DNA from 4 places in the Cutibacterium equinum genome. Region 1 is predicted to be linked to each of the others. Evidence: riboswitches for the same ligand, from Rfam matches in the RefSeq annotation. Region 1 holds a riboswitch; each other region holds the start of a gene.
The links. Region 1 has a riboswitch for cobalamin ahead of O6R08_RS08370 (hypothetical protein). Riboswitches for the same ligand answer to the same signal wherever they lie in the genome.
Positions count from the first base shown of each region.

Region 2: another riboswitch for cobalamin. It lies ahead of O6R08_RS09990 (anaerobic ribonucleoside triphosphate reductase); the one in region 1 lies ahead of O6R08_RS08370 (hypothetical protein).
Region 3: another riboswitch for cobalamin. It lies ahead of cobT (nicotinate-nucleotide--dimethylbenzimidazole phosphoribosyltransferase); the one in region 1 lies ahead of O6R08_RS08370 (hypothetical protein).
Region 4: another riboswitch for cobalamin. It lies ahead of O6R08_RS03000 (ABC transporter substrate-binding protein); the one in region 1 lies ahead of O6R08_RS08370 (hypothetical protein).

Region 1 covers NZ_CP115668.1:1,835,109-1,838,741, forward strand. The annotation lists gene O6R08_RS08365 (leucine-rich repeat domain-containing protein) at 1-1,427, opposite strand, end outside; cobalamin riboswitch at 1,707-1,836, shown strand; gene O6R08_RS08370 (hypothetical protein) at 1,921-3,633, shown strand, end outside.
Region 2 covers NZ_CP115668.1:2,200,886-2,204,518, reverse strand. The annotation lists gene O6R08_RS09995 (YbhB/YbcL family Raf kinase inhibitor-like protein) at 222-683, opposite strand; cobalamin riboswitch at 847-1,049, shown strand; gene O6R08_RS09990 (anaerobic ribonucleoside triphosphate reductase) at 1,125-3,476, shown strand; gene nrdG (anaerobic ribonucleoside-triphosphate reductase activating protein) at 3,487-3,633, shown strand, end outside.
Region 3 covers NZ_CP115668.1:429,764-433,396, reverse strand. The annotation lists gene cobT (nicotinate-nucleotide--dimethylbenzimidazole phosphoribosyltransferase) at 1-1,357, opposite strand, end outside; adenosylcobalamin (AdoCbl) riboswitch at 1,437-1,554, opposite strand; gene O6R08_RS01935 (cobalt-precorrin-6A reductase) at 1,581-2,336, shown strand; gene cobA (uroporphyrinogen-III C-methyltransferase) at 2,330-3,106, opposite strand; gene O6R08_RS01925 (cobyrinate a,c-diamide synthase) at 3,106-3,633, opposite strand, start outside.
Region 4 covers NZ_CP115668.1:659,260-662,892, reverse strand. The annotation lists gene O6R08_RS03010 (ABC transporter ATP-binding protein) at 1-593, opposite strand, end outside; gene O6R08_RS03005 (FecCD family ABC transporter permease) at 590-1,624, opposite strand; gene O6R08_RS03000 (ABC transporter substrate-binding protein) at 1,621-2,622, opposite strand; cobalamin riboswitch at 2,664-2,849, opposite strand; RNA gene rnpB (RNase P RNA component class A) at 3,102-3,484, opposite strand; gene O6R08_RS02990 (zinc ribbon domain-containing protein) at 3,545-3,633, opposite strand, start outside.

The DNA.
Region 1 (3,633 bases):
ACCGTGGTGATCGGGTTCTGATCCAAGACCATCGCCTTCATATTCTTCAGACCCGCAAGCGGCGCCACATCCGTGACGTGGTTGTTGGGCAGGTACAGGGTCTCGAGCTTCGTCAGACCTGCAAGCGGCTCGACGCTATCAATCTCGTTGGTCGTCAGGACCAGGCTGTTGACGTTCGTCAGCGCCTCAGCTCCGGTAATGTCCTTGATTCCCTTGTTGATACACGTGACCTCGGTCAACCCAGCAAGATTCTCAGCAGTCAGAGGCGCGCCGTCCTCCAAGGAGTCCTGCAGGCAGGACTTGAAGTTCGGGTCAGGGATCTCGACGAGCTTCGCCGGTTCGGGAGCTGCAACGACGTGGACCGTGATGGACCCGTTGAAGTACATCGAGGCGTCGCGGAACTGCCACACGTAGTCGCCCGCAGAGGGGTACGTGACGTTCTTGCCCTTGATCTTGACGCCTTCAGGAACCTCACGATCAGCCACGAAGGTCGTGCCTTGATGGTCGACGGCGGTCGGGACGGGGGCCTCGACCCCGGCAGTGGCCGACCCACCGTCAACGGTCTGGTAGTTCGAGACGATGTCGGTGTCTCCCAGCCCCTTGATGTCCTTGAGTGGGGACAGATCGCGGATGTGGTTCTTGCCGACGTCCAGATGCGACAGTTTCGTCAACGACCTCAGCGGCGTGACATCGGAGACTCCAATGCTGTTGACATCCAGGCTGAAAATGCCAGTCATGGAGGCCAACGGCTTGAGATCACTGATCTTGTTCTCCGGCAGGAATGCCTTTTCCAATCCGGTCAGCTGATCGATACCGGTAAGGTCCTTGATTCCCCTGTTCCGGCAGCTCAGGCTCGTGACACCGTCGAGTTGTTCCTTGGTGGGAGTGGTGGTACCCACCTTGTCGGTGATGCATTTTTGCAGGGCCTTGTCAGGAATCTCGAAGGAGGCCGCCGGAGTGGTGGGAGCCGGATCGACCTTCGGCTTCCAGGTCGGAGGGACCTCCCATGGGCCGTCGATGAGCATGTAGTGCCATGCCTCGATCGAACCGGGCTCCGGATGGTAATTACTCGCACCGAGCTGCGAGTACTCCCACGTTGTCTCGGTGTTCTTGCCTGCCGGCTTCCCGTGGAAATAGCCCCAGTAAGCGTAGAATTTGTCGGGGTTTTCCGGATAGCCGTTAATCGAATCGATAAACAACCCCAGGTCACCACCGAAATCGGTGTTACCGATGTCGAAACCAGCCGACGTCAAGGCTTCCACACCGTTGGAGAACTTGGTAGCACAACCAGTATCGACATGGCCGTCATCGCGCTCGGCATAGACGAAGACGTGGTTCTCGTTGATGCACTTCTGCGCATCAGAGTCGTAGGACGGCGGTGCCGCAGATGCCGGGCCAAGATGGGTGATGGCAATTGGCAGTGCCACTGCTGCTGCGAGTAGACCAGCCAAACCCCGTAGACGTCTCACTATTCCTGCCTTTCACTGGGTGGACGCTTCTAGGCCATCCAGCGCTGGGCCAGGATCGTCTTTTCCGCTGTCCACGACGGAAACAAGTACGGGACATCTCAACGATGGCGATCCGACTTAGCCGACATTTTTGTCGGTCTACACGGTTGCGGGACAGTCCTGGATTCGCACCAGGTTCTCCATCGGTGAAACCATGTGAAGCCTAACACACAGGTTCGCAGCGCCTAACTAGATGTGGACATGTGATGGGCGCGAGCTTAGACTGACACTGCAACCACGGGGGAATCCGGTGAGAATCCGGAGCTGACCCGCAACCGTGAGGGGCTCGTCCCCAAGTCGGAGTACCTGGGTTGCGCCAAGGAACATCACACCGTCGAGGACTGCGGTGGGTTCAACTCGGGGGGCTTTCCCGTCCTGAGCGCAACGCATCCTCAGGAAGAAGGCCCGCCACATGACCAGGCTCAATCGATGGGTCGCCGGTCTCGCCGCCGGTGCACTCGTCGCATCACCGTTCGTGGTACCGGCGTTCGCTGACCCGCAGCCCGCGCCATCACACGCACCTGTCACCGCCACCATTGATGACGGTTCCGCCCCGTACTGCTTCGATCCGCCGGCCAGCCCGGTCAAGGGTGCCATGTGGGCCGGATCGGTCAACGACACCGCTGCCACCAGTAAGTACGTCGCCGCGGCCGCCGACTGGCTCGCCCAAAAGTGGCAGGAAGACCCGACGACCTACGGACAGGCTGGCGGTGTCGCCGACGGCATCATTGCTCTGGTCGGCTCCGATGCCCATCCTGACGTCGTCAAGGAGATGACTGCGGCCCTCAAGGAAGCAGGCCCGAAATACGTCGAGAACAACCCGGCTGGTCTGGCGAAGGTCATCATGACCGCCGAGATCCTCGGCGAGGATCCGACCTACTTCCTCGGCAAGGAAACTGGAAACCTCTGGGTCAAGCTTGCCGGCTATATCAACGATGAGACCCCGGGTATGCAGAACCGCGTCAACATGTACTGGGGCCCGCACCTCATCACCATTGCGCTGACCCGCGCCAACCGCCCGGTGCCACAGAAGATCATCGACAAGTTGCTGTCGACTCAGGGCACTGACGGCACGGACGCCGGCGCTTTCGGTTACACCAAGCGGAACCAGGACGGCAGCAGTGTCTTCGTCGGCGACCCCGACTACACCGGTATCGCCCTGTCTGACCTGACTCTGCTGCAGCGCAACTCTCATCTCATCCCGGACGGCTACCAGGCCAAGATCGATGCTGCTGCCGCCAACGCCACCACGTGGGCCATGAACACCAAGGAGCACGACGACGGCGACTACTGGGAGACCTACTCCGCCGCCAACTCGACCGGCATGCTCGCCAGTGCTCTGGCCGAGCGTGGCGAGGACATGAAGTCCGTCAAGCAGTGGATGATTCGCCAGCAGCTCCTCACCAACGTCGGTGCGTGGCAGGCCAAGCGCAACTCGAGTGAACCCAACCTCATGGCCACCGATCAGGCGGTCATGGCTGTTTCGGGCCACGGTTACGCCTCGGCATGGTCCGGCAAGGCCCCGGAGGGTGTTCCGTCCTGCAAGACCACCCCGTCCGCGACTCCCACCGCTACCCCGACAGACACTCCCACCCCTACCCCGACAGACACTCCCACCGCCACCCCGACCGGCAAGCCCGGTGACATGAGCGGCGCCCAGCAGTGCATCGCCGTGGGCCACGTCTGGGTGTACGTCGAGCAGGACAACGGCACCTCTAAAGGCGGATGCGCATCGAAGTTCAACGATGGTTTCGAGGCTCTTGAGTCGGCAGGGTTCGCCATCGAGTCCAGCGGTGGGTTCCTCCACAAGATCGACGGTTACCCGAAGGTGTCTAACATCAACGAGGCGTACTGGTCCTACTGGCATGCCACCCCGGCCGGCGCTGACAAGCCGGTGAAGTGGCAGTACTCGATGACCGGTGCTGGTAGCGCCAAGCTCAAGCCTGGTTCCATCGAGGGCTGGTACTTCAAGTCCCTCTCCGCTGACTGGAATACTGGACCGAGCTGGGATGCCCGCCTGACACCATATGCTCCCTCGGCTACCCCGACTCCGAATCCGAGCGTGACCCCGACCCAGACACCGACGATGACCCCGACCGTGACCCCAACCGGAACGGCCACACCG
Region 2 (3,633 bases), 370 kb from region 1:
CGGATTCGCTGGCGTAGCTGGTGCTCGTGGTCGTCGGGGTGGGGATTGATGGCTCCGCCCGGGCAGCAAGCGGCATCGTCATCAGGCCGAGGGTGACGAGGAGGGTGAGCAAGGTCTGCCGAAGCTTCACGACGCCAGTCAAGCAGGTGCCGCCGACACGTCGTCGACGGCACCTGTTCCGTTCCCGTTGGCGGGAGGCCGGTCAGGCGCCCCAGTGATCGTCAGGACTGCTGGAAGGTTCCGGTGATCGACGCGGAATCCAACTGCGTGGTGTGGATGGCAAAGCGCACCTGGACATTGGCGGCATCGTCAGGAATGTCGAGATGTTCGCTGGGCATGGCATGAACGGTGTGGATGTAGCGGTGGGCCGGTCCGGGAGGCGGACAGGCGCCGGAGTACCCGTCCTCCTGGTAATCATTGCTCCACTCGCGCACCCCAGCGGGAAGTGGGCCGCCCTCGTCGAGGGAGGTGACGTCGGCCGGGATGTCGGCGAGGATCCAATGCCAGAAACCGGATCCGGTCGGGGCATCAGGGTCGTAAATGGTGATCGCGTAGGACTTGGTGCCATCTGGGCCGGGGGTCCAGCTCAGCTGGGGGCTGACGTTCTTGCCGCCCGCATCGGCGTGGGCGTAGGCCAGGTCGATCGGCTGGCCTTCGGTGATGGACGTGCTGGTGATCTCCATGAGGTGTGTCCTTTCCTTGTGTCCAGGATGCCAGCCGGCTGTGGGATATGAAGGGCCATCATGGCGGGCCAGGGGCGACGACGATGAATTGCGGGGGGCGAGTGTGCCCATGACCCGAACTGCGTATACCCTTCATCTTGTGCTGGTTCCCATCGCCAGACACCAGATGTAGGGGTTTCCCGGCATCCGGCGGTGATGGGAGGAAAGAGGGAATCCGGTGGGAAACCGGAACTGCCCCGCAGCGGTGACAGGGAACGACGGCGACACACGCACTGGCCATCCGGCTGGGAAGCATCGCTTGGTAGGAACCCGTCTGACGACGGAGAGCCCTGAAGTCCGAAGACCTGCCAGGACCCGGGTCAGCGACCCGGTACGACAACAGGCGCGCGGGACGTCTTGGGGTGAACCTGCTCCACTCGTGCGCTGCTTCGAGGAGAGAGCATGTCGACGACCCTTCATTCCGCGTCCTTCCACCCCACGTCCACCAGCCAGCAGCGAGCAGTGCCAACGTCGATCCGCAAGAGGGACGGGCGAGTCATTGGATTCGACTCGACGAAGATCGTCGAGGCCGTCCGTAAGGCCTTCGTCGCCTGCGGGGTTGAGGGTCCCGAACTATTGGCCTCCGAGGTCGCCCTCGAGGTGCTGTCCCGACTGAGTGAGAGGGGTGAGAACACCCCTGACGTCGAGGACATCCAAGACCTCGTCGAAAAGGCCCTCATGAACCAGGGGCATGACGACGTCGCCAAGGCCTACATCCTCTACCGTCAGCGTCGCACCGTCGCTCGTGACCAGCAGTCGGCCCTCATGCGCACCCTGCGCGAGATCACGTTCGCATCGGCCGAGGAGGCTGACGCCAAGCGGGAGAACGCCAACGTCGACGGCAACTCCGCGATGGGGTCGATGCTGCGTTACGGAACCGAGTCGGCCAAACAGTTCAACCTGCTGGAGGTACTCGACCCGGCCCACGCTGCCGCCCATCGCGACGGGGACATTCACATCCACGACCTCGACTTCCTCACCCTGACGACCACCTGCTGCCAGATCAACCTCACCGATCTGTTCGAGCACGGTTTCTCCACCGGCCACGGTGTGCTGCGAACCCCGCAATCCATCGGCTCCTATGCCGCCCTGGCCTGCATCGCCATCCAGTCCAACCAGAATGACCAGCACGGTGGCCAGGCAGTGCCCAACTTTGACCGGGACATGGCTCCAGGTGTTGCCAAGACCTTCGTCAAGGCTGCCCAAACCGGGCTGACAAGGACATTTGAGGTGCTTGGAGGTGACGCGGACCGTCTCGACGAGGTGCGTTCGGCGGCGTCTGGGTGGGTGCTGGAACCAGATGCTGCCGCGCTGGCCCAGGAGAGGGAGCAGGTGGCGCACCTGTTCGCCGGGCTCGTTGACGACACCGACCGTGTTGCCGAGAGGATCCGTCGTCAGGCCGTCGAGGAAACTCGTCGTCAGACCTCTCAGGCGATGGAAGCCCTCATCGCCAACCTCAACACCATGAACTCGCGGGCCGGAGCCCAGACCCCGTTCTCGTCGATCAATTACGGCACCGACACCAGCCCGGAGGCGCGGATGGTGATGCGCTGCCTGCTGGAGGCCACCGAGGCTGGACTGGGTGGCGGGGAGACCGCGATCTTCCCGATCCAGATCTTCCGGGTGTGCAAGGGGGTCAACCTCGACGACGGTGACCCCAACCACGACCTGTTCCGGTTGGCCTGCCGGGTGAGCGCCAAACGTCTGTTCCCGAACTTCTCCTTCCAGGACGCCCCGTTCAACGCCGAGTACTACCGGCCCGGTCACCCCGAGACCGAGATCGCCTACATGGGCTGCCGCACCCGGGTCATGTCGAACGTCCACGACCCCTCGCGGGCACAGACCTGGGGACGCGGAAATCTGTCCTTCACCTCGATCAACCTGCCGAGGCTGGCCATCGAGGCCGACCACGACGTCGATGCCTTCTTCACCTCATTTGACCAGATGATCGACCTCGTCATTGACCAGCTTCTTGACCGGCTCAAGATCCAGTCCCACAAGCTGGTGCGCAATTTCCCCTTCCTCATGGGGCAGGGGGTCTGGATCGACTCGGAGGGGCTGGGAGCTGACGACGCTGTCGCCGAGGTGCTCAAGCACGGAACCCTGTCGGTGGGGTTCATCGGGCTGGCCGAGACCCTGACGGCCCTCATCGGTTCTCATCACGGCGAGTCCGAGGAAGCCCAGCAGCTTGGCCTGCGGATCGTCTCTCATCTGCGTGAGCGGATGGACGAGGCTGCTGAGCGCACCGGATTGAACTTCTCGGCCCTGGCCACTCCCGCCGAGGGCCTGTCGGGACGGTTCGTGCGCATGGACCGGCAGCGCTATGGGGAGATTCCGGGGGTCACTGACCGGGAGTACTACACCAACAGTTTCCACGTGCCGGTCTGGTACCGCATCGGCGCTGCGGACAAGATTCGCATCGAGGCGCCCTACCACGCCTTCACCAACGGAGGCCACATCTCCTACGTCGAACTGGCAGGCGATCCAGCACGCAACGTCGACGCCTTCGAGGCGATCGTGCGGTACATGGCTGCCAGCGGGATCGGGTACGGGTCGATCAACCACCCGGTCGACCGGGATCCGCAGTGCGGATACACCGGGATCATTGACGACGAGTGCCCCCAGTGCGGCCGTGGTGAGGATTCCGGGCCCTTCGATCGGATTCGCCGCATCACGGGCTACCTCGTCGGCGGGCTGGACCGATTCAACGACGCCAAACGCGCCGAGGTCCGCGACCGGGTCAAGCACGGATGAGGTCGCGCCGATGAGGGTTGCCGGGATCGAGCCGGAGTCGATCGTCGACGGTCCCGGCATCCGCTTCACGGTCTTCGCGCAGGGGTGCCCGCTGCAATGTCCCGGGTGTCAGAATCCCGGCACCTGGGACCCCTGCGGTGGCCAGGAGGTTGACGTC
Region 3 (3,633 bases), 1.1 Mb from region 1:
CGATATCTGTGGTTTCGACGGTCTGCCAGGTCGCCGGTCGCCGGGATTGGTGCAGGCGAATCCGCTCCTCCCACTCGGCGTCGTCGGGGTTGCGCTGGGAGGTCGCGACATAGGTGGCACGGGAGTCGCGAGGCAGTCTCGACTCAGCGAAGGTCGACTTCCCCGACCTCGCACCCCCCAGAACGAGCGCCCGGCAAGGAACCTTTCCTTCGCTGGCGTCTTCTTCGGTGGCATCTACGTCGATGGCGTCGGGAATGTCCGTCTCCCCGGTCACCTTGATGTCGGTGACGTCAGCGTCCTCGAAAGTGGCCATCTCATTGAGGATGTGGGCGCTGGCCTGCACGATCGGCAGAGCCAGGATGGCTCCCGACCCCTCCCCCAACCTCATACCGAGGTCCAACAAGGCGGGCAGGTCCAAAGCGGAGGTCGACGCCGCGATTCCCGGCTCGGCACCGGCGTGACTCATGATGATGAAGTCGCGGGTTTGCGGGCAGATTGCGGTGGCCGTCAGAGCGGCAGAACAAGCGATCACGCCGTCAATGAGCACGGGGATGCGTGAGGAGGCCGCGGCAAGGATGAAACCAGCCATGGCCGCATGCTCGAAACCTCCCACCTTCGCCAACGCCTCGACCGGGCGGTCAGCCTCCGGGCGGTTGACCTGGATGGCACGGGAGACCACACCGATCTTGTGCTGATGCCGACGATCGTCCGACCCAGCACCCCTTCCCGTCACCTCAGCAGGAGGACGCCGCGTGAAGACGCTGATGAGGGCCGCCGCCGGCGTCGTATTGGCAATCCCCATCTCGCCAGTGACGAGGATGTCTGCTCCCTGCTCGACAGCTTCCAAACCGGTCTCGATACCAACTTCGAGGGCCCGGAGGGCCTCGTCAAGACTCATCGCCGGGCCTTGGGAGATGTCGTCCGTGCCTCGGCGCACACACCGCTGACGAATGGGCGCGTCAACCTCATGGCGGGCACCGACGTCAGTAATCCACAGCTGGGCACCCAGGTTCCTCGACATCACGCTGATCGCCGCCCCGCCAGCCGCCATGTTGACCATCTGCTGGGTGGTGATCTCCTGGGGATCAGGGGAGACCCCCTGAGCCCACACCCCGTGGTCACCAGCGAACAGCCCGACAACCGGGTGGCTCGGAACCGGGACCGGAACCTGTCCATACATCCCCGCCAGACGGATGGACAGATCCTCCAACAACCCCAGCGAACCCTCCGGCTTGGTGAGCACCTGCTGACGAGCCCGAGCAGATTCACGTGCTGTGGCGTCAGCTCCTCGAATGCCGCGTACCGTGCGGGAGAGCAGACTCTCAGCGGACAGGGATTCAGGCAGGCAGACCATCATGCTCCATCGTCGGGGACGCCGCCGCGTCCCTCCAGGTCTGTGTCCTCGCAGCCTGGACGCCACGCACGCGCGTCACAGTCGTCCTACCCCGGTCGAGGCAGGTGTACGCGGTTCTGGTCTGACTTCGCCTCGACGGCGTCACAGTGGCGGGACCGTCCCGGATTCTCACCGGTGTTCCACCGCGATCACTGATCATTGTCCCACAGGCTGGTTTGATGGAGTCATGGACGTCCTCATTCTTGGCGGCACGACGAAGGCCCGGCAGCTGGCCACTCGACTGGTCGACGACGGGGTTGACCTGTGCACCTCCCTGGCGGGACGCACCAAATCCCCACGGCCGGTTCCCGGTCCGACGAGACTGGGCGGGTTCGGGGGGATCGAGGGACTCAAGGACTTCCTCACGGCCCACGAGGTCAAGGTCATGGTGGACGCCTCCCATCCCTTCGCCGCGACCATGCACGGCCACGCCGCCCAAGCCTGCCGCGATCTCAATGTGCCGCTGGCCCGGTTGGCCCCGCCCAGCTGGCGCACCCAGCCCGAGGCAGCGACCTGGACCTGGGTGGACGACCACGACGACGCCGCACGGGCCCTGGCGGACCTGCCTGACGTCGTCCTGCTGACGGTGGGACGCCAACCCGTCAGCCACTACCTGCGACTCGGCCCGCGCCGGGTCATCGTGCGCTGCGTGGACGCCCCCGACGAGGAACTTCCCGAAGGCTGGACGGTGCTGCAGGAGCGCGGCCCCTTCACCATGGACCGGGAGCGCGAGATCTTCTCCGGCGGGGCGGCGACCCTCGTCTCGAAGGACTCCGGGGGCACTGACCTGGACCCGAAGCTTCGCCTGGCAGCCGAAACCGGCATCCACGTCGTCATGGTGTCACGCGGCCCGGCCCCCGGCTGGGGAGACGAGCTGGGCGAGGTCGACGAGGCGGTGCAGTGGATTGACGACCACCTCGCGACCGTCAAAAAACCTCAGTGATCTGACGGTTCGTGGACTCGGGTCTGGTCAAGGTCGAGTCCAGCGACGTCACCGACCACGGTGATGGCCGGCGGCTTGATCCCCGCCTCGGCCATGTCCTCGGCAGCCTTCTCCAAGGTCGTCGTCAAGGATCGCTGGGTGAACAGGGATGCGTCCGCGACGACGGCGACCGGGGTGTCACCGGACAATCCGCCATCCATGAGGCGCGCGGCGATGTCACCGATGTGAGCCACGCCCATGAGGATGACCAGAGTGGTGCCGGTCTTGGCGATCTGGGCCCAGTCGAGCTCGGAACGGGTGTCACCGGGGGCGACGTGCCCCGACACGACGGTGAACCCCTGAACCATGTGACGGTGGGTCAGTGGGACTCCCATGAGTTCGGGACCGGCCACGCAGGAGGTGACGCCGGGGATGACGCGCACCGGGACCCCGGCGGCGGCACAGGCCTGCCACTCCTCGCCGCCACGACCGAAAACGAAGGAATCGCCGCCCTTGAGGCGCACCACCTTGCGCCCGGCCTTGGCATGCTCGACAAGCAGCTCGTTGGTGCGCTCCTGGGGGACGTAGGGCCCGCGCGGCACCTTGCCCACCGGGATCTTCTCGGCGTCGGGGTTCTCGTCCATGACGTCGGCCGGGGCGAGTCGGTCGTAGAGGATGACGTCGGCCTGGCGCACCGCTTCCAGTCCTGCGATGGTCAGCAGTCCGGGATCACCGGGGCCACCTCCGACGAGGGTGACGGTGCCGGGAACAAGTTCTGGCGAGTAGGACATCAGTTCTCCTTGGGGGGACGTGCGACCAGATCACAGATGGCTTGAGACAACGCGGCGTGGGTTTCCGGGTCGCGGACGGCGAGTCTGATCCAGGTGGGTCCCAGACCGGGGAAGGTCTCCCCGCGTCGCACGGCGAATCCACGATCGGCCAGGGGTTGGCGTACCGAATCGCCACTGATCGACGAGGTGTCGACCAGGACGAAGGGAGCCTCGGACTCCACGACGTGCAAGCCCAGTTCCCGCAGGCGCCCGACGAGATCAGCGCGGGCCGCCGGGAGCTCGTCGCGCAACTGGTCGCGAAAACGGGCGGCCTGCTGTCCGGTGCAGGCGACCATGGCTGCGATGGCCGGCGTCGAGACCGACCACGGGGTCTGACGGGCTGCCAGCCGCGAGACGAGTCGCCGATCCCCGACGAGGTATCCGGCACGGATGCCGGCCAGGCCATAGGTCTTCGTCAAGGACCGCAGCACCAGCAGGTCGTCCATGTCACTGCCGATGAGGGACTGGGATTCGTCGGTGGCGTCCAT
Region 4 (3,633 bases), 1.2 Mb from region 1:
GTCAGGCCGAGTCCACGCACTCTTTCCAACAGGTCGATCTGGTGGCGAAGGTCAAGATGGTTCGTCGGCTCGTCGAGGAGGAGGATCTGAGGTTCCTGGGCCAGCGCTCGGGCCAACTGGACACGTTGGCGCTCCCCTCCTGACAGGGACGACCATGCTCGCTGGGCAAGATCGGCGACTCCGGTTGACGCCATCGCCTCCTCAACGACTCCTTCGTCACGGCTTCGTCGGCGACCCAGATTGCCGACCCCCCATCCTCCCAGGTGAGGAATGCGCCCGAGCTGGACGACGTCACGCACCGTCAATTCGACATGGGCAGAAGGGGTTTGCTCCAGCAGAGCCATGATCCGGGAGCGCTCCTTGGGGCCGGTCTCAACCAGGTCCTGCTCCCCCAACAACACCCGGCCCGTGCTTGGCTTGCGCAGACCCGCAAGTAGGTGAAGGAGAGTTGTCTTGCCCGACCCGTTGAGACCGATGACCATCGTCATGGCTTGGGGGCGAATTGCCACGCTGACCCCGGACAGGATCGTCGTCTCATCGACCCTCCAGCCAAGATTTTCAGCCCGCAACGCTGCTGTTGTCTCCGCTGTCATGATCGCGAAGCCTGTCGCCGCAGCAGAACGACCAGTACCGGAGCTCCGACAGCCGCCGTAATAACCCCGACAGGAATCTCGGTGTCTGGACGCAAACACCTCGCCGCAGTGTCGGACCACACCATGAGCAAGGCTCCGGCAAGGGCTGATGCCGGTAACAGCTGGGCATGACGCGGCCCAGTCCAAAACCTCACGATGTGGGGAACCGTCAGCCCGACGAAGCCGATGGGACCGACAAAGGCCACACTCAACGCAGTCAGCAGGGCTGTGACGACCATGATCGCCCACCGCACGGTATTGACCGGAACTCCCAAGGACATCGCGCTGACATCGCCGAAAGCGAAGGCATCGAGGATGTGGCACAAGGCCATCCCCGCCATCAGGGCAGGCAGGGTTGCAACTGCCAGCGCGATCGTCGATCCCCACCGCAGACCCGTGAAGGAGCCGAGAGTCCACGACAACGCCGACCTGGCAGCGTTCGACTCACCGAAAACCATAATCATCATGGACACGGCCGCTGCGCACAGCTGACCGACGGCCACACCGGCAAGAATCGTGCGGCTGGGCGGCAACTCCCCGGAACGACCGGTAGCCATCCCCAAGACCATGACCAGGGCACCGACAGCCCCTCCGAAGGAAGCCAAGGTCATGAGGACCGATTGGCCCAGGGTGCTGGAAATCCCGACGACGAGAACAAAGACGGCACCTACCGAGGCCCCGCTGGAAATACCGAGCAGGTAGGGGTCGGCCAGGTCATTGCCGGTCAAGGTCTGCAGTACCGCACCACACATTGCCAGCAACGCGCCGACGACCATCGACCCGATGACTCGGGGAGCCCGCAGCTGCCAGACAATCTGATCGTTGAGGACGGTAACATCGGCCCCGGCAATGAGGCGGAATCGTCGGGCCACCACCCTGGCAACATCCCGGACAGGGACATGTACCGCCCCGATCCCCAGCACCACGAGGACAGTGCCGACCAGGGCAGCGACGAGAACACCGGCGATCAGCCAGCTACGCCAGCGACTCACTTGCCGTTGATCTTCGCAAGACCATCATTGAGGGTCTTGGCCCCGTCAACAAGCTCAGCACCCGGGGTGCTCTGGGCGAAGGGCACCGTGACGAATTTGTTCTCCTTGACCGCCTTCATCTGGCTGAGGACAGGATCCTTCTTGAGGTAATCGATCTTCGATTTTGCCGTGGACCAGCTTGCATCGGCGACAACGATGACGTCCGGATTGGAGGCAACGATCTTCTCCCACGAGCCGTCTGCCCACCCGCCATCGAGATTGGCGAAGAGATTCTTGGCTCCAACAGCGTCCATGAGAAGTTGAGGCCCACCGTGGCCTGCGCCAATGAACGGGGTCTTGTCTCCCGAGTCAAACCAGACGATCGACGTCTCGGTGCCGTGCTTGTTCCCGGTGACCTCTTTGAGGGCATCACGCTGCTCGGCAATGGCCTTGTCAGCGGCATCCTTGGCGCCGATGAGGGTTCCTACTTCGGTCATTTCCTTCCAGACGTTCTCCCAGGTGGCATCGGCCACGGGAGTGCCCTCCGGGCAACCAAAGGGGCTGATGTAGGTCGCAATCCCCTGCTTCCGCAGCTCTTCCCGTGTGCCAACAGCCTTGTCAGTGAAAGCGCTGGAGTAGGAAGACACAGCCAGATCAGGTGTGGCGGCCAGGAAGGTTTCCTTGGAGGGGTACTGCTTGGCGAGCACCTTGACCGAGTCGTAGGCCTTCTTCCACTTCGCCGGAATCTCACTGTCGAGGTAGGCGGTGCCGACGAGTGTGGATTCACCGCCGATGGCCAGGACGTCCTCGGTGGCTCCCTGATTGAGGGTCACAGCCCTTGTCGCGGGCTTGTCGAGGGTGATTTTTTGTCCGCAATTGGTGATGGTGATCGGGCCTTGTGCCGATGCTGATGCTGATCCCGATGCCGAGGAATCCTTGGGAGCGCCGGCGCATCCGGCGAGCATGACAGCGGGAATGACCGACGCTACGAGAGCGCAACGAAAGGGGACGAGGTGCATGGAGAAGCCAGCTTTCTGTGTTCGGCGTGCGCGGCCGGGTACCAACAGGACGATGTCAGGTGGTCTTCGGGCTCAACCTCGTCTCCAGCCCCGACTCCTTCCCAGTGCTCATGGCACCAGTGGCGTTCGCCGTGGCGGATCAGTCATACCGCTGCGCGTCAGCTCCGGCCTCTCACCGGATTCCAGCGCTCGTGATGTCACGAGCAACCTGACGCGAGGATGTTAGCACCCCCTGTGTATGCCCCCTTGACGGGGTCTCACCTCACTTGAACAGGTCAGTGAACCGAATCGTCGTCTTCCGATAGATCTCGTTGTAGGCGGCTCGGCGCTGATCTCGTAGCCATCCCATCCCCTTGCGGCCATACCAGGCATGAGGGTGCGCGTGGCGGCCCTCGTGGCTCTTCCACGTGTCCTGCCCGAGATGGACGTGGACAGGCTGGGGGTGCGGGTTCCGGACTTCATGGCCCCGATGACAGGAAGGGACGAGCCATCCTGTAAGCCGGGTTCTGTGGCCCATCAGGGCCGGTGATCATCCATCTGTGAACACCATTACTGGCATCCTCCAGCCTTTCGGCTGCGCAGCCTACCCGGACGCTCGGGCGAGCAGCCCTCGAACACGTCCGCGACCTCACGGTCTTCTTGGCCTTGCTCCAAGTGGGGTTTGCCGTGCCGTCATCGTCACCGATGACGCGGTGGGCTCTTACCCCGCCGTTTCACCCTCACCGGCCCGAAAGCCGGCAGTTTGTTTTCTGTGGCACTTTCCCGCGGGTCACCCCGGGTGGGCGTTACCCACCACCCTGCTCTGTGGAGCCCGGACTTTCCTCGACAACTCAGGGATTGCCGCGATCACCCGGATGACTCGTCCAAACGACAATTCTACGGTCAATACGGCATCGTCGCCACACTGGCACGGCGTACCTGGTCAGAGGGACTCCCCGGTGCGCACCAGAATGCGCTCGCACTCCTCGCAACGCACGACATCGTCCTCGGCGGCTGCGGCATAGGTGCGCA